One region of the Kitasatospora sp. NPDC051705 genome, then DNA from elsewhere that is predicted to be linked to it. Evidence: riboswitches for the same ligand, from Rfam matches in the RefSeq annotation. Region 1 holds a riboswitch; each other region holds the start of a gene.
What was found. Region 1 has a riboswitch for thiamine pyrophosphate ahead of ACIA8Q_RS10610 (cytosine permease). Riboswitches for the same ligand answer to the same signal wherever they lie in the genome.

Region 1 (5,500 bases):
TCGGTGGGCGGGGCCGTCGGCGGGGGCGGTTCCGGGCCCCGGCGGCCCGGCCCGTCAGGCTCCGGACGCCCCCGGCAGCGCGGCCTGCCCGGCCCGCCGCGCTCGGACTCAGCCCGCCGTGTTCCGGCGGGTCAGCGGGGTGAGCGCCCAGGTGAGCAGGGCGGGCACCAGGAAGGCGAACAGCGAGGCGGAGGTCCACTCCTGCGGGGTGAAGTGCAGCGACTCCTGGGCGGAGGTCCAGAAGTCCGTCCACCAGCCGGCCACCGGGGTCGGCGCGATGAACTGGTAGACCGCGAAGCCCAGCACCCACGGCAGCAGCATCAGCCAGCGGGAGGGGGCGTCGGCGGAGAGGTTCCAGCCGTGCCGGCCGGCGCCGAGGAAGTAGTCCACCGCGAGCACCGCCAGCAGCGGCACGAAGACGGATCCGATCAGGCCGAGGAAGTTGGTGTAGGTGTCGGTGAACCGGTCGATCTGCAGCGCCAGGACGGTGATCAGCAGGCCGATCCCGCCGGTCAGCACCCGGCGGTCCACCTTCGGCAGCAGGTTCTGCACGGACATCGCCGTCGAGTACACGTTGGCGAAGGACTGGTCCGTCTCGCGCAGCACCAGCACCAGCAGGAACAGCCAGCCGGCCCAGACGCCGAGGAAGGAGTCGAAGATCCGGTTCGGGTCGCCGTCGGACTGCAGCAGCGCCATCAGGCCGAGCACGTAGCACCAGACCTGGGCGACGGTGTAGCCGGAGAAGCTGCCCCAGAACGCCGAGCGCGGGGTGCGCGAGTGCCGGGTGTAGTCGGCGGCCAGCGGCACGAAGGAGATCGACACCGCGATCATCATGTCGGTGGCGCCCAGGAAGCCGTGCCAGTTGCCGGCGCCCGGGTCGGGCACCCCCTGACGGCCCAGCTGGACGGTGAAGTACACCATCGCGACGGCGACGGCACCCGCGACGAAGCGGCGCAGCACCGCGATCGAGCCGAGCGGCCAGATGGTCAGCGCGGTGGTCAGCGCGCCGGCCAGCAGCACGAACAGCCAGCGGTAGCCGTCGGTGTGGGCGACGGTCTGGGCGCCCGCCGCGATCGTCAGCAGCTCGAAGACGCCCCAGCCGACGCACTGGACGATGTTCAGCACCGTCGGGACGTACGACAGCCGGGTGCCGAACAGCCCGCGCAGGTTCGCCATCGCCGGGGCGCCGGTCCGGGCCCCGATCAGGGCGGCCACGCCGAGCATCGCGGTGCCGACCACGGTGCCGGCCACGATCGCCGTCACCGCCGCGGCCAGCGAGAGCTCGCCGCCCTTGGCGCCGAGCACGGTGGCGGCGGTGGAGAAGCCGATCAGGCTGACGCCCAGGTTCATCCAGAGCGCGAAGTGGTCGCGGAAGCGCAGCGTGCGCGGCGGCTCGGTGTCCAGCACCAGCGGCGCCTCGACGCGCTCCGGGCGGTCCAGGACGGCGGTCGCCGTGCCGGAACCGGCCGGGCCGCCGGCGGCGTCGCCGTGAACGGTCGTGGACGATCCGGGGAGGTCCCCGGTCGCCCCGGGGAAACCCTTGGACTCGGGCGCGCCCGAAGAAGAGGATGGCGAAGCAGGCGGCATGGCCGATACTCCCTACGCCGGCATTACCCGGACAGGTTCCGGCGGTCTGCGCCCCCTCGACGGTCCGTCCACGATGCCGTGGCGGTACGGTCGACCAGCGCACTCTCAGCCTGGAAGGTCCAAGCTCCCGCGTGTCAGTTTGGAGCGACAGGCTAACCGGCACCGGGGTGGACGCCAAGGCCAGGGGCCCTGCCGTCCGCATCGCGGGACGCCCGGCGGAGGTGGGGGAGCCTCCGTCGCCGGGTCGGCCGTCTGCGCCGGCTAAGGATTCTTATGAGTTCTTCAGAGGGGTCCTTACGGCAATCGAATCGACTGTGCGAAAAACTATGGTCCTTGGTTCTGTCAGCTATGGAGGTCGTCCGTGAGCACCGAGCGAGAGGTTGGGCCCACCGGGCCGCAGGGGGAGCAGCCCTCGGGCGCCCAGGGGGCGGGCGGTCCCGCTTCCGACCCCGCCGCCTCGGGCGGGCACAAGCCGACCATGGCGTTCAGCCGGGTCCCCGAGCCCGACGCCGCCCCCGCCTCCGAGCCGGCCCCGGCCGACTCCCCGGCCGCCCCGGCCGAGGGCGGGCACCGGGCGACCATGGCGTTCGGCCGGGTCCCCGAGCCCGAGGCCGCCCCCGCCCCCGAGCCGGCCGCGGCCGACGCCGCCGCGGCCGCGGAGGGCGTCCCGGCCGAGGGCGGGCACCGTCCCACCGTCGCCTTCACCAAGGTCCCCGCGCCGGAGGCGGCCCCGGCCGCCCCCGTGGCCCCCGTCGAGGCGCCGTCCGCCGGCGTCGACCCCGCCACCGGCTACCTCGACGCCCCGCCGCCGGTGCTGCCGCCCGCGCCGCAGGCCCCGGCAGCCCCCGCGGCGCCGCTCGCGCCGGTGGCCGAGGGCCAGGCCCCGCCGCTGGGCAACCCGTACGCCACGCCGACCCACGGCGTCCCGGCCGCCGGCGCGCACGACCCGTACGGCCCGCCGCCCGCCCCCGGCGTGCCCGCCGCGCACCCCGCGCCCGGCCACCACCCGTTCGGCGCCGGCCAGCCGCTCGGCGGCTGGGGCGCCTCCCACGACGCCACCGGCGGTGCCGGCTACCCGGGCGGCCCGGGCGGTCCGCTCGGCTACCCGGCCGACTACCCCGGCGGCCCCGGCGGCCCGCACCGCCCGCGCAGGAAGCGCGGCGGACTGGTCGCCCTGATCGCCGCCGTCGCACTGGTCGCCGGCGTGGCGGGCGGTGCGCTGGGCGTGGCGGTCACCGACCACAACAACGGCAGCAGCTCCGCGGACGACCACCGCAGCACCACCGTCCAGGCCAGCAACACCCAGAAGAACGAGCCCTCCCCCGGCTCGATCGCCGGCATCGCGCAGAAGGCGCTGCCCAGCGTCGTCACCATCAAGGCGCAGGGCAACGGCGAGTCCGGCACCGGCACCGGCTTCGTCTTCGACACCGAGGGCCACATCCTCACCAACAACCACGTGGTCGCGCCGACCCTCAACGGCGGCAAGCTCACCGTCAAGTTCGCCGACGGCACGTCCTACAACGCCTCGGTGCTGGGCCACGCCGAGGGCTACGACGTCGCCGTGGTCAAGATCGACAACCCGCCGAAGAGCAAGCTGGCGCCGCTCCCGCTGGCCGACTCCGACAAGGTCAACGTCGGCGACTCCACCATCGCGATCGGTGCGCCGTACGGCCTGGAGTCCACCGTCACCAGCGGCATCATCAGCGCCAAGGACCGCCCGGTCGCCTCCGGCGACGAGACCGGCGGCCAGTCCTCCTACATGAACGCCCTGCAGACCGACGCCTCGATCAACCCCGGCAACTCCGGCGGCCCGCTGCTCGACTCCGGCGGCGCGGTGGTCGGCATCAACTCGGCGATCCAGTCCAACGCCTCCGCCAACGGCCGGGCCGGCAGCATCGGCCTCGGCTTCGCCATCCCGATCAACCAGGCCAAGTGGGTCGCCGACACCCTGATCAAGACCGGCAAGCCCGTCTACGCCAAGCTCGACGTGCTGCGCAACGACGACTACAAGGGCGACGGCGCGCAGATCCAGACCCGCGACGTCCAGGGCCAGCCCGCCGTGACCCCCGGCGGCGCCGCGGACAAGGCGGGCCTCAAGCCGGGCGACGTCATCACCAAGCTCGGCGGTGTCCCGATCGAGAACGGCCCCGCCCTGGTCAGCCGGATCTGGACGCACAAGCCCGGCGAGACCGTCGACGTCGAGTACACCCGCAACGGCCAGCAGTTCACCACCAAGGTCACCCTCGGACAGCGCGACGGCGACAGCTGACCCCCGCCGACCCGCACCGAACCGTGTGCACCGAACCCCGCCGGACCCGTTAGGCTGACCTCCGCCTGGAGAGCTGCCCGAGCGGCCTAAGGGAACAGTCTTGAAAACTGTCGCATGGTGACCCCATGCCGTGGGTTCGAATCCCACGCTCTCCGCGCGGAACGGCCCCTGACCAGCAACTTTGGTCAGGGGCCGACGCTTTTCCCGATGGCCGTCATGATCCGTGAGTGACCCCTCTTGACCGCCCGTTCTGGCACGGATCTGGCACGGGCGCCGAGCCGAGCGCGCTCGGACACCGATGCGCTCCCTGATCGACTCCAGCCAGCGGACCAGCTCCCACATTTCGTCAGATTGACGCAAATTCGCGGGAACTGGCTCGCCGGCCTTCGTGGTCTGACATGCTAAAGGTCCGTCGAGAGGGGCCGCAGCGATGCAATGGAAGATCCACGGGGAACGTCCGATCTACGAGAACCCATGGGTGAACCTGTGGCTGGCTGACGTCGAACAGCCCGACGGCCACCGTTGGGAACACCACGTGGTCAAGCTTCGACACCTGGCCGTCGCTGCCATCATGAACCGTGAGAAGCAGGTCCTCATGATGTGGCGGCATCGCTTCATCACGGACACCTGGGCGTGGGAACTGCCGATGGGGCTGATCGAGCCGGACGAGTCTCCGGCAGATGCGGCGGCCCGTGAGGCCATGGAGGAGACTGGCTGGAAGGTCGGTGAGGTCAAGCCGCTGATCTACGCCCAGCCGGCGAACGGGATCACCGACTCCGAACACTTCGTCTTCCGGGCCGATGCCGTCGAGTACGTGGGACCGCCGACCGAGCGCAACGAGTCCGACCGGATCGAGTGGATTCCCCTGTCCGAACTGCGCGGCATGATCGACCGGCGCGAGATCGTCAGCAGTGGCACGCTCGTGGGCGTGCTCTACCTGCTGCTGGATGAGGCCGGCCTTTGATCAGCTGGCCGCGCTGGTGATCCGGTCGGCCAACGTCGCCACCGAGGCGTTGGCCCGGTAGGGCTTGAGCAGGTGGCGGAACTCCTGGAGGTGGGCGACCACTCGGGGCGACTCGATCACTGCCGCGAGATCGAGGGCTTCCGTGGCGGTAGCGCACGCCAACTCGACCTGCCGTCGCTGGAGCTGGGTCCGTGCGAGCCAAAAGCTGTGGAACGCGCGGCCCCGGAGGTTCGTCGTCGGTTCGGCCCGTAAGGCTTCGGCGATGAGGGGTTCGGCGGCGGTCGCGTCCCCCAGCTGACCGAGGGCGATTCCGGTGTCCACGGTGAGCTTGGTGTGGTCGAAGTACTCGACCCATGCGGGGTCCTCGTCCCCCTCGCGGATGCGCTCGAAGTGCTGTTGCGCCTCGGTGATCGCTCGATGGGTCGACTCCTGGTCGTGTGCGCTCGCGTGGCCGAAAGCTTCGCGCATCGACAACATGGCCATCAGCCTCGGCGTACCGCCGACAAGGCGCGCGCTGTCCTGCGCGGCTCGGGCGAGCGTGATCGCGTCCTGTGCCCGGTCCTGGTAGGTCGACTGGAGGCTGAGACAGGCCAGCACGTTGGCGATGAACGGGCGGTCGTCGATCTCTCGTGCGAACCGAAGCGACTCGGTGAAGTAGCCCTGCGCTGTGTTGTACTGCC
Region 2 (5,500 bases), on a different contig from region 1:
TGGCCGCCAAGCCGGTGTTCGACCTGATGCGCACCGAGGTCATGGTCGGCCAGTACCTGGACGTGCTGGAGCCGGTGGCCGGCGACTCGGCGGACGCGGGCGCGCTGGAGCGGGCGCAGGCCGTGCTGCACTACAAGTCGGCGAAGTACACGATCGAGCGGCCGCTGCAGGTCGGCGCGCTGCTGGCCGGGGCCGGGCCGGAGCTGGTGGCGGCGTTCGGGGCGTTCGGCCTGCCGCTGGGCGAGGCGTTCCAGCTGCGCGACGACCTGCTCGGCGTCTTCGGCGATCCGGCGGTCACCGGCAAGCCCGCCGGGGACGACCTGCGCGAGGGCAAGCGGACCCTGCTGGTGGCGCACGCGATGCGCGGCCTGTCCGCCGCCGACGCCCGGCACCTGGACGAGCGCCTCGGCGCGCCGGACCTCGCCCCCGAGGAGGTCGCCGGGCTGCGCGCCCTGGTCGCCCGCAGCGGCGCGCCCGAACGGGTGGAGCGCCGGATCGAGGAACTGATGCGGCAGTCGCTGACCGCGCTGGAGGCGGCGCCGCTCGCCGACGAGCGGGCCCGGGCGGTGCTGCTGGCGCTGGCCGAGGCCGCCACCGTCCGCAAGTACTGAGGCACCGCGGACAGCGGCGGACGACGGGGTCAGGCCGCGCGCACCCGGCGCGACAGCTCGGCGGCGGCGGCCCGCGGGTCGTCCGCCGCGGTGATGGCGCGCACCACCACGATCCGGCGGGCGCCGGCGGCGAGCACCTCGTCGAGGTTCCCGAGGTCGATCCCGCCGATGGCGAACCACGGCCGGTCGGTGTCCCGCGCGGCCGCGTAGGAGACCAGGCCGATGCCCGGCGCCGGGCGGCCCGGCTTGGTCGGGGTCGGCCAGACCGGACCGGTGCAGAAGTAGTCCACGCCGGGCTCGGCGATCGCCGCGTCCACCTCGGACTCGGCGTGGCAGGACCGCCCGATCAGCACGTCCTCGCCGAGGATCGCCCGGGCGGCCGGCACCGGCAGGTCGTCCTGCCCGAGGTGCAGCACGTCCGGCCGGGCCGTGTGGGCGACGTCGGCGCGGTCGTTGACGGACAGCAGCTTGCCGTGGCGCCGGCACGCGTCCGCGAAGACCTCCAGGGCCTCCAGTTCCTGCCGCGCCTCCAGGCCCTTGTCCCGGAGCTGGACGACGTCCACCCCGCCGGACAGCGCCGCGTCGAGGAACTCGGCCAGGTCGCCCTGCTCGCGCCGGGCGTCGGTGCACAGGTACAGCCGGGCGTCGGCCAGCCGGGCCCGGGGGCCGGCGGCCGGCGCGGGGGTCGTCACAGCGCCATCGCCTGGGCGCGCCGCTTCACCTCGGTCGCCCGGTTCTCGCAGAGGGCCTGCGCCGGGGTCCCGGGCAGCGACGGGTCCTCGGTGAACATCCACTCGACGATCTCCTCGTCGCTGAACCCGCTGTCGCGCAGCACCGTCAGCAGGCCGACCAGGTGCTTGACCGGGCCCTCCTCGTCGATGAACGCGGCCGGGACCTGCAGCGACTTGTTGGGTCCGCGGCGTACCGCGATCAGCTCACCCTTCTTGACCATGTTGCGGACCTCGGTGACGAGCACGCCCCACCGCTCGGAGATGTCGGGCAGGTACAGCCACTCGGGGACCAGGGCATCAGTCTTCGCATCGATCTCACTCACGGCACCAGACTGCCACCTCGACGGGCCCCCGCGCACCAAGGGGCCGGTCAGAGGGCGGCGGCGGCCTTCAGCGGCACGGCCGGATCCGCCGCGCGGACCGGGTCCAGGGCGGTGCCGCGCTCGATCAGCCGCCGGCCCTGGGTGAGGTCGCGCGGCCGGTCGACGGTCAGCAGCGCGCTCGGCACCCCGTCGCGCAGCCAGAGCACCGCCCAGGAGGCGTCCCCGGGGCCGCCGCGCCACAGCATCCGGTCGCCCGCGGCGTGCCGCCCGGCGTACTGGACCATCCGCCCGAACTGCTCCGACCAGAAGTACGGCACCGGGTCGTACGGCGGCGCCTCCGCGCCGAGCACCGCGGCCGCCGCCGCCTCGCCGGACTGCAGCGCGTGGTCCCAGTGCTGGACGGCCAGCCGGGCACCGACCCGGGCGGAGGGGTAGCTGACGCAGTCGCCGGCCGCGAAGACGCCCGGCGCGCCCGTGCGCAGGCGCTCGTCGACCAGCACCGCGCCGGTGCCGTCCAGCTCGACGCCGGAGCCGGCCAGCCAGTCGGTCGCGGGCCGGGCCCCGACCCCGACCACCACCTCGTCGGCGGCCAGGTGCGAGCCGTCCGCCAGCAGCACCGAGCCGGACTCCACTGCGGCGACGCCGACCCCGCAGCGCAGCTCGACACCCGCCTCGGCGTACCAGGCGGCCATCGCCGAACCGACCTCGGTCGGCAGCGCACCGGGCAGCGGGGCCGGGCCCGCCTCCACCACCGTCACCGTGCAGCCGGCCTCGCGGGCCGCGGTGGCCACCTCGGCGCCGATCCAGCCCGCGCCGACCAGCACCAGGCGCAGCCCGGGCCGCAGCAGGGCCCGCAGCGCGAGCGCGTCGTCCAGGGTGTGCAGCAGGTGCGCGCGCTCGGCGCCGGGCAGCCGCCGCGGGGTGGCGCCGGTGGCGATCACCAGTGCGCCGTAGGGGAGTTCACCGCCGTCGGTGTGCAGCACGCCGGGGGTGAGGCCGGTGGCGCGGCGGCCGGTGAGCAGCTCGATGCCGAGGTGCGGGTAGTCGATGTCGAGGGGGGTGGCGTCGGTCTTGCCGAGCAGCACCTCCTTGGACAGCGGCGGCCGGTCGTACGGCGCGTGCCGCTCCTCGCCGACCAGCACGATCCGCCCCCGCCAGCCGCCCTGCCGTAGCTTGAGGGCGCACTGCGCCCCGGCCAGCCCGGCTCCGACGACGACCACCTGATCCGTTCCGCTCAGCTCTGCCACGCCCGTCACTGTACTCAGCGCCCTCGACGCCCGGTCGAGGCGTCCACCAGGGGGACCGCACGCCCGCCCGGCCGGCCGCGGGCACCCCCCACCTGCGCACTCTCCGTCCACCCCTCGTACACGCCTTCGGCCGGGCCGACCACCGGCGTTATGGTGGGGGCACGATCACGGGAGCCCGGCGGACCGGGCTGAGAGGCGGGCTGGCACGGCCTGCGACCGTCCGAACCTGATCCGGGTCATACCGGCGAAGGGAGAAGAGCAGCTTTGACACGCTTGGCACCGGGCGCCCGCGCCGACGTGCTGGTGGTCGGCGGGGGCCTGATCGGTCTCGCCGTCGCCTGGCGGGCGGCGCAGCGCGGACTGGCGACGGTCGTGGTCGACCCCTCCCCCGGCGGCGGGGCGGCCCGGGTCGCGGCCGGGATGCTCGCGCCGGTCACCGAGCTGCAGTACGGCGAGGAGCCGTTGCTGCGCCTCGGCATGGCCTCGAACGAGCGGTACGCCGCCTTCGCCGCCGAACTGACCGAGGCGAGCGGCGGCGCGGACACCGGCTACCGGCGGTGCGGCACGCTCGCCGTGGCGCTGGACTCCGACGACCGGGCGGAACTGCGCGAACTGCACGCCTTCCACCAGCGGCTCGGCCTGGACTCGACCTGGCTGACCGGCCGGGAGGCCCGCCGCATGGAGCCGATGCTCGCCCCCGGCGTGCGCGGCGGCCTGCACGTCGCCGACGACCACCAGGTGGACGGCCGCCGGCTGCTCGCCGCGCTGCTGCTGGCCGGCGAGGCCGCGGGCGTGGTCGTGCGGCGCACCCCGGCGGTCGAGCTGCTGGTCGAGGGCGACCGGGCGGTGGGGGTGCGGCTCGGCGACGGCGGGGCGGTGACCGCCGACCGGGTGGTGCTCGCGGCCGGCCCGCACAGCCACCGGCTGCCCGGCCTGCCGGACGGGGTGCTGCCGCCCGTCCGCCCGGTGAAGGGGCAGATCCTGCGGCTGCAGGTGCCCGGGGCGTACCGGCCGTTCCTGTCCCGCAACGTCCGCGCCGTGGTGCGCGGGCAGCACCTGTACCTGGTGCCCCGGGAGGACGGCGAGCTGGTGATCGGCGCGACCACCGAGGAACAGGGCTACGACACCACGGTGACCGCCGGCGGGGTCTACGAACTACTGCGCGACGCACACGAGTTGGTCCCCGGGATCACCGAACTCCCGCTACTGGAGACCTCCGCCGGGCTGCGCCCCGGCTCGCCGGACAACGCGCCGCTGCTGGGCCCGACCGCCCTGCCCGGACTGGTCGCCGCCACCGGCCACTACCGCAACGGGGTGCTGCTCGCCCCGGTGACCGCCGACCTGCTCGCCGAGTACCTGGCGACCGGCGAACTCCCCGAGCTGGCACAGCCGTTCACCCCCACCCGGTTCTCCCCCGACCGCTCCACCACGAAGGCCTCCGCATGACCGAGATCGCACTGACCGTCAACGGCGAGCCCCGCCGGGTGCCCGCCACGACCACCCTCGCCGAGGTGGTGGCCACCCTCAGCACGGCCCACTCCGGCGTCGCCGCCGCGCTCAACGAGGCCGTGGTGCCCCGGGGTTCGTGGTCCGACACGGCGCTGTCCGCGGGCGACCGGATCGAGATCCTCACCGCCGTCCAGGGAGGCTGACCATGGCCGACGACCTGCTGACCATCGCCGGGGCGACCTTCGGCTCCCGGCTGATCATGGGCACCGGTGGCGCCCCGAGCCTGGAGGTCCTGGAGCGCGCGCTGCTGACCTCCGGCACCGAGCTCACCACCGTGGCGATGCGCCGGGTGGACGCCTCCACCCAGGGCTCCGTCCTGGACGTGCTGACCCGCAACGGCATCCGCGTGCTGCCCAACACGGCCGGCTGCTACACCGCCGGGGAGGCCGTGCTGACCGCCCGGCTGGCCCGCGAGGCGCTCGGCACCGACTGGGTGAAGCTGGAGGTGATCGCCGACGAGCGGACCCTCCTGCCGGACCCGATCGAGCTGCTGGACGCCGCCGAGACCCTCGTCGACGACGGCTTCACGGTGCTCCCGTACACCAACGACGACCCGGTGCTGGCCCGCAAGCTGGAGGACGTCGGCTGCGCGGCGATCATGCCGCTCGGCTCGCCGATCGGCTCCGGCCTGGGCATCCGCAACCCGCACAACTTCCAGCTGATCGTGGAGGGCGCGAACGTCCCGGTGATCCTGGACGCGGGCGCCGGAACCGCCTCCGACGTCGCGCTGGCGATGGAGCTGGGCTGCGCGGCCGTGATGCTCGCCTCCGCGGTGACCAGGGCGCAGGACCCGGTGCTGATGGCCGAGGCGATGCGGCACGCCGCCGAGGCCGGCCGGCTCGCGTTCCGGGCCGGCCGCATCCCGCGCCGCTTCCACGCCGAGGCCTCCTCGGCGATGGCCGGCCGGGCGGACCTGGACACCCGCGAGCGCCCCGCCTTCTGACGCCGGAACACCCGCGGCGCCCGGGGGCGTCCCGTGTCACAAGCCGGGCACAGCCGGGCCCGGGGGCGGTGTCCCCAGGGTCCGGTGCGCGCCCGCGGCACTAGACTCCCCCGGGTGGACATGGCACTGCACGACC
Region 3 (5,500 bases), on a different contig from region 1:
CGGGCGAACCGTTGGCGCCGGGGGCGCCGTTGGGGCCGGGAGCACCCGGAGCACCCGGGGAACCCGCCACACCCGGAGCACCGTTGGGACCGGGTGACCCCGGGGAACCGGGAGGACCGGCGGGCCCGCTCGGTCCGGGCGGCCCGCTCGGTCCGGGCGGACCACTCGGTCCGGGCGGGCCGACGGCGCAGGCCGCTCTCGTGATGGTGTTGTCGTCCAGAGTGACGGCGCCGTTGCGTGCCAGGGCGCGGCCTTCGATCACCGAGGCGTGGTTCACGCTGATGGACGTGAGGGCCAGGATGTTGCCCTTGAAGAAGGAGTCGACGTCGATGGTGGCGGAGCTGCCGATCTGCCAGAACACGTTGCAGGGCTGTGCTCCGTTGACCAGGCTGACGACGCTCGACGGAGCCGTGATGAGGGTGGAGCCGATCTGGAAGATGAAGACGGCGTTCGGGTCGCCCATCGCGTCGAGGGTGACGGTACCGGTGAGGTTCAGCGACGAACTCGCCTTGTAGACCCCGGGTGTCAGCGTCAGCCCACCGATGTCGCCGGGCGAGGTCAGGATGGCCGTGGGGGCCCGGCCGGCGGCGTCGTTGTAGGCGATGACGGGTCGGACTGGGCCTGCGCCGCCTGGGCGTCGTTGACGTGCTGGACCCCGTGCACGGCTCCGGGCGGGAAGCCCGTGACGCTGGTGCCCGGGAAGAGACCGAGATCGCCGTAGATGTCACTGGGGCCGGTGTTGGTGACGGTCGAGCCCGCCAGGACCGCGTAGCTGGTGTCAGTCCCCAGCCCCACTGGTGCCGTTGCGGCGTGCGCGGGGTTGGGGAACAGGCCGGCCGTCGCGAGCAACGTCAGTCCGGACAGCAGGACGGACGCCCCCGCGAGTCGAGCGCGTCTGCGCCCTCGTCCCGGTGGAGCGGACAACATGGCATCGACTGCCATAGGACAGTACCTTTCTTGTCGCCGTTGAACCCCGTCACCCGAAGAGGGCATGCGGAGCGCCGCTGGTGCTTCCGGCCGGGCCTCACGTCCACGCGCTCATGTCGGAGGGCTTTCGAGGGCGAGGGCCGACCACGGCAGGTGATGAATAGTCACCGACTCACTACACCGTGCAACAACAACATGGAAAGAAGAGAGTCATAAAGATGCAACGGAGTGACGCACCAGAGCCGATCGGGGAATGACCCCCATTCCACAGCTCCGTTCGTCTACGTACTAAATGATGAGCTGCCCCCACTGGACGCCGTCGGCTGTCCAGGGCGCCGCCAGCGCCATAGCAGTACCGTTTTTTCCTCTTGTCCGCGCCCAGGCCGGTGAATCACGTATCGCCCCGTGATCCCAATCGTTGGCCCGATCATGAACGACCTAACGAATCTGCAGGAAGAGGCTCCCCCCACTGCGGCCGCCGGGGGCGCCGGCACGGTGGCCGAGCGCTGCCGCGCCGCAGGCGGCCTGCTCAGGGTCACCCTCGGTGAACTGCGCGCGGAAGTCGGCTACCGAAGACTCGGCAAGTACGTCCTGGAAGAACTCGCCGACCGCCTCGCCGAAGAGGGGCTCGGCTGGTTCCCGGCCTGGCGGCTCTCCCCGACGGAGAACGGCGAGCCGCGGAAGGACCACGAGGTGTGGGTGTTCGTCCGGGACGGCGGCCTCCGCTGTCAGGTCATCGACGCCGTCCAGGCCCCCGACGGCTCCGACGTCCCCACGGTCCTGAACGACCTGCTCGCCGGCCGCCCCCAGAACCTCTCCCCGGAGCGCAAACTCGGGCTCATCCGCGAGATCCTCGGGCTCTGACGCACACTCGGGCGATCCACGGGATTCCCCCTGCAGGCCCGGACGTTCGCGGGCGCCGCACCGGACGGCCCCTTCAGGGATCCCGGCGCAGCGCCCCGACACCCACCGTCAGTCAGTCCGCCAGCGGGAGGTAGACCCGGTTGCCCTGGGCCGCGAACTCCTCGGACTTGGCCTGCATGCCGGCCAGCGCCTCGGCGTCGAACCCGCTGGCGACGGCGGTGGAGCCGTCGCCGTGCTCGTCGCGGATCTTCTGGGAGATCTTCATCGAGCAGAACTTCGGGCCGCACATGGAGCAGAAGTGCGCGGTCTTGGCCGGCTCGGCGGGAAGGGTCTCGTCGTGGAACTCGCGGGCCGTCTCCGGGTCGAGGGCCAGGTTGAACTGGTCCTCCCAGCGGAACTCGAAGCGGGCGTCCGAGAGCGCGTCGTCCCAGGCCTGGGCACCGGGGTGGCCCTTGGCGAGGTCGGCGGCGTGGGCGGCGATCTTGTAGGTGATCACGCCGGTCTTGACGTCGTCGCGGTTGGGCAGGCCCAGGTGCTCCTTGGGCGTGACGTAGCAGAGCATCGCGGTGCCCCACCAGGCGATCATCGCGGCGCCGATGCCCGAGGTGATGTGGTCGTAGCCGGGAGCGACGTCGGTGGTGAGCGGGCCGAGCGTGTAGAACGGCGCCTCGTCGCAGATCTCCTTCTGGAGATCCATGTTCTCCCGGATCTTGTTCATCGGGACGTGGCCGGGGCCCTCGATCATCACCTGGACGTCGCGCTCGCGGGCGATCCGGCCGAGCTCGCCGAGGGTCTGCAGCTCGGCGAACTGCGCCTCGTCGTTGGCGTCGGCGATGGAGCCCGGGCGCAGGCCGTCGCCCAGCGAGAAGGTGACGTCGTAGGCCGCGAGGATGTCGCAGAGCTCCTCGAAGTTCGTGTAGAGGAAGTTCTCCTGGTGGTGCGCCAGGCACCAGGCGGCCATGATCGAGCCGCCGCGCGAGACGATGCCGGTCTTGCGGCGGGCGGTCAGCGGGACGTACCGCAGCAGCACGCCGGCGTGGACGGTCATGTAGTCGACGCCCTGCTCGCACTGCTCGATGACGGTGTCCCGGTACACCTCCCAGCTGAGCTCCTCGGCCCTGCCGTCGACCTTCTCCAGGGCCTGGTAGAGCGGCACCGTGCCGATCGGCACGGGGGAGTTGCGCAGGATCCACTCGCGGGTGGTGTGGATGTTGCGGCCGGTGGAGAGGTCCATGACGGTGTCGGCGCCCCAGCGGGTGGCCCAGGTCATCTTCTCCACCTCCTCCTCGATCGAGGAGGTGACGGCGGAGTTGCCGATGTTGGCGTTGATCTTCACCAGGAAGTTGGTGCCGATGATCGCCGGCTCCACCTCGGGGTGGTTCACGTTCACCGGGATGACGGCCCGGCCGCGGGCCACCTCGTCGCGCACGTACTCGGGCGCCAGCCCCTCGCGCAGTGCCACGAACTCCATCTCCGGGGTGATCACCCCCCGCTTGGCATAGGCGAGTTGGGTGACGGCGGCACCTCCGCGGCCGCGCAGCGGACGGCGCGGGCGGCCGGGGAAGACGGCGTCGAGGTTGCGCAGGTTCCCGCCGCGCGGCGAGGTGTGCTTGATGCCGTCGTCCTCGGGGCGCGCCTCCCGGCCGTCGTACTCCTCGACGTCGCCGCGCTGGCGGATCCAGGAGTCGCGCAGGGCGGGCAGGCCGCGCCGCACGTCGGGCTCGTAGGCGGCGTCGGTGTACGGGCCGGAGGTGTCGTACAGCGGGACGGTCCGGCCGTTGGTGAGCTGCACCTCGCGGTACGGGACCCGCAGATCGGGCCGGGACCCCTCGCGGTAGGCCTTGCGCCAGGCCGGGGTGGGGTAGCCGGTGCCCGCGCTGGTGACGGCGGAGCCGTCGGCGTCGGTGCTGCGGGCAGACTTCGGCTGTGCGTCGAACGTGGTCATCTGACCTCATACTCCCTACGCCGGCATTACCCGGTCCAGGTTCCTGCGGTCGACGCAGCCGTCGGTCCGTCCGTCGACGGTCCGGTCAGCGTCCTCTCAGCCCGGTGCTCCGAGCTCCCGCGTCCACAGGCGGTGTTGCCTGCACATGACGCCCAACACCGTAGCGAGCCGATCGCCGCAGGTCCAGAGGGGGTCCACGGACGGCGGGGCGGGACCGGCGGACCGGGCCCCCGGGCGCGCGGCGGCCGGGAACGCCGGAGGCCCGGTACCCCGCGCGGGGTACCGGGCCTCGGGGGTGCCGGTCTCAGCCCTTGGCGGCCTTCTTGACCAGGACCACCACGGCGGCGGCGATGCCGACCACCACCAGCACCTTGATCACGATCGCCAGCAGGGCGCCCACGACGCCGAAGACGAATCCCACGACGTTCCAGAGCAGCACCAGGACCAGCACCGGGATGACGATGTTGCGCACCCAGGAGGGCAGCGACTTCCAGAGCTCAGCCATGTCCGTTCCTTCTCTCCCCGTGGGGTCGGCTGCCTGTCCGGTGCCGTCTCCCGCTTGCTTTCGGTACTTCGATCGTACGGGGGCCGGGGTGCCGGAACGAGGGCCCGCAGCCCGGAGAGAACCCGGAGATCACCCCGACCCGGAGACCGGGGAAACCCTGGTCAGGGCCCGGGGAGGACTCCCGGACAGGCCCCCGGAGGAGCCCCCCGGGAGCGGCCCCGGAAGGCCCGGGCCGCGGTCCGGCCGGCCGTCAGACCGGCCAGCGCTCCCCGCGCCAGGCCGCGTCCCAGAACATCCACTCGTACCGCGAGGTGGTGACGAAGTGCTCGACCACGCGGCGCCGTTCGGCCGGGGACACCTCCTCGCCGAGCCGGTCGGTGAGCGCCAGCACCCGGCGCACCACGGACTGGAAGGCCTCGTCGCCGTACGTGGCGATCCACTTGGCGTACAGCGGATCGGGCGAGCCCTGGGCGAGCAGCGCCTCCCCGACCCGGGCGTAGATCCAGTAGCAGGGCAGCACCGCGCCGACCGCCTCGGCGAAGGAGCCGCCGTAGACGGTGGCCAGCAGGTAGCTGGTGTAGGCCCGGGTGGTGGGCAGCACCGGCTCGGCGGCGGCCTGTTCGGCGCTGTCGCCGAAGGCCGTCATGAACTCGGCGTGCATGCCCTGCTCCGCGGCCAGCGCGCCGACCGCGTCGTCGGCGAAGGCCCGCACGTCCGCCTCGCCGGGCGCCTTGGCGGCGCAGACCGCGAGCGCCCGGGCGTAGTCGCGCAGGTAGTGCGAGTCCTGGACGACGAAGTGGCGGAAGGCGGCGCGCGGCAGGGTGCCGTCGGTGAGGCCGCCGATGAAGGGGTGGGCGAGGATCTCGGCGTACACCGGCTCGATGGCCGCCCAGAGTTCTTCCGTCAGGCTCATGCTCATGCCCCGACCCTAAGGCGTGCCCCGTGGATCACCGCCGGGGCCGGTCGCCGGAGCCGGTGGCCGGGGCGGGCCCGGAGCGGCGGCCGGCCGGCTCAGGCCTCCGGCGGCGAGAACACCACCAGCACCCGGAGTTCCTCGGTGACGTGGTGGAAGCGGTGCGGGGTGCCGGCCGGGACGTAGACGACGGTGCCGCGCGCGACGGTGGCGGTCTCGGCGCCGACGGTCAGTTCGGCGCGGCCGCTGATCACCTGGTAGATCTCGTCCTGGTCGTGCGCGGTCTGCGGGTCGGTCGCTCCGGGGGCGAGCGCGTAGAGCCCCGCGGACATCCGCGGTTCGCGCA

Region 2: linked by a shared signal. The riboswitch ahead of thiO (glycine oxidase ThiO) and the one ahead of ACIA8Q_RS10610 (cytosine permease) in region 1 are both predicted to bind thiamine pyrophosphate.
Region 3: linked by a shared signal. The riboswitch ahead of thiC (phosphomethylpyrimidine synthase ThiC) and the one ahead of ACIA8Q_RS10610 (cytosine permease) in region 1 are both predicted to bind thiamine pyrophosphate.

Annotation. Positions count from the first base shown of each region.
Region 1 is NZ_JBITCO010000006.1:194,726-200,225, forward strand. Features, by position in the region: gene ACIA8Q_RS10610 (cytosine permease) at 109-1,587, opposite strand; TPP riboswitch at 1,580-1,728, opposite strand; gene ACIA8Q_RS10615 (trypsin-like peptidase domain-containing protein) at 1,949-3,856, shown strand; tRNA gene ACIA8Q_RS10620 (tRNA-Ser) at 3,924-4,011, shown strand; gene ACIA8Q_RS10625 (NUDIX hydrolase) at 4,287-4,820, shown strand; gene ACIA8Q_RS10630 (hypothetical protein) at 4,821-5,500, opposite strand, start outside.
Region 2 is NZ_JBITCO010000013.1:118,958-124,457, reverse strand. Features, by position in the region: gene ACIA8Q_RS18750 (polyprenyl synthetase family protein) at 1-611, shown strand, start outside; gene thiE (thiamine phosphate synthase) at 641-1,303, opposite strand; gene ACIA8Q_RS18740 (Rv2175c family DNA-binding protein) at 1,300-1,665, opposite strand; gene ACIA8Q_RS18735 (FAD-dependent oxidoreductase) at 1,713-2,921, opposite strand; TPP riboswitch at 3,070-3,182, shown strand; gene thiO (glycine oxidase ThiO) at 3,177-4,358, shown strand; gene thiS (sulfur carrier protein ThiS) at 4,355-4,564, shown strand; gene ACIA8Q_RS18720 (thiazole synthase) at 4,567-5,364, shown strand; gene pknB (Stk1 family PASTA domain-containing Ser/Thr kinase) at 5,485-5,500, shown strand, end outside.
Region 3 is NZ_JBITCO010000028.1:48,673-54,172, reverse strand. Features, by position in the region: gene ACIA8Q_RS27825 (ice-binding family protein) at 1-544, opposite strand, end outside; gene ACIA8Q_RS27820 (ice-binding family protein) at 559-927, opposite strand; gene ACIA8Q_RS27815 (hypothetical protein) at 1,357-1,791, shown strand; gene thiC (phosphomethylpyrimidine synthase ThiC) at 1,904-3,736, opposite strand; TPP riboswitch at 3,732-3,867, opposite strand; gene ACIA8Q_RS27805 (DUF5326 family protein) at 4,041-4,241, opposite strand; gene tenA (thiaminase II) at 4,492-5,160, opposite strand; gene ACIA8Q_RS27795 (cupin domain-containing protein) at 5,253-5,500, opposite strand, start outside.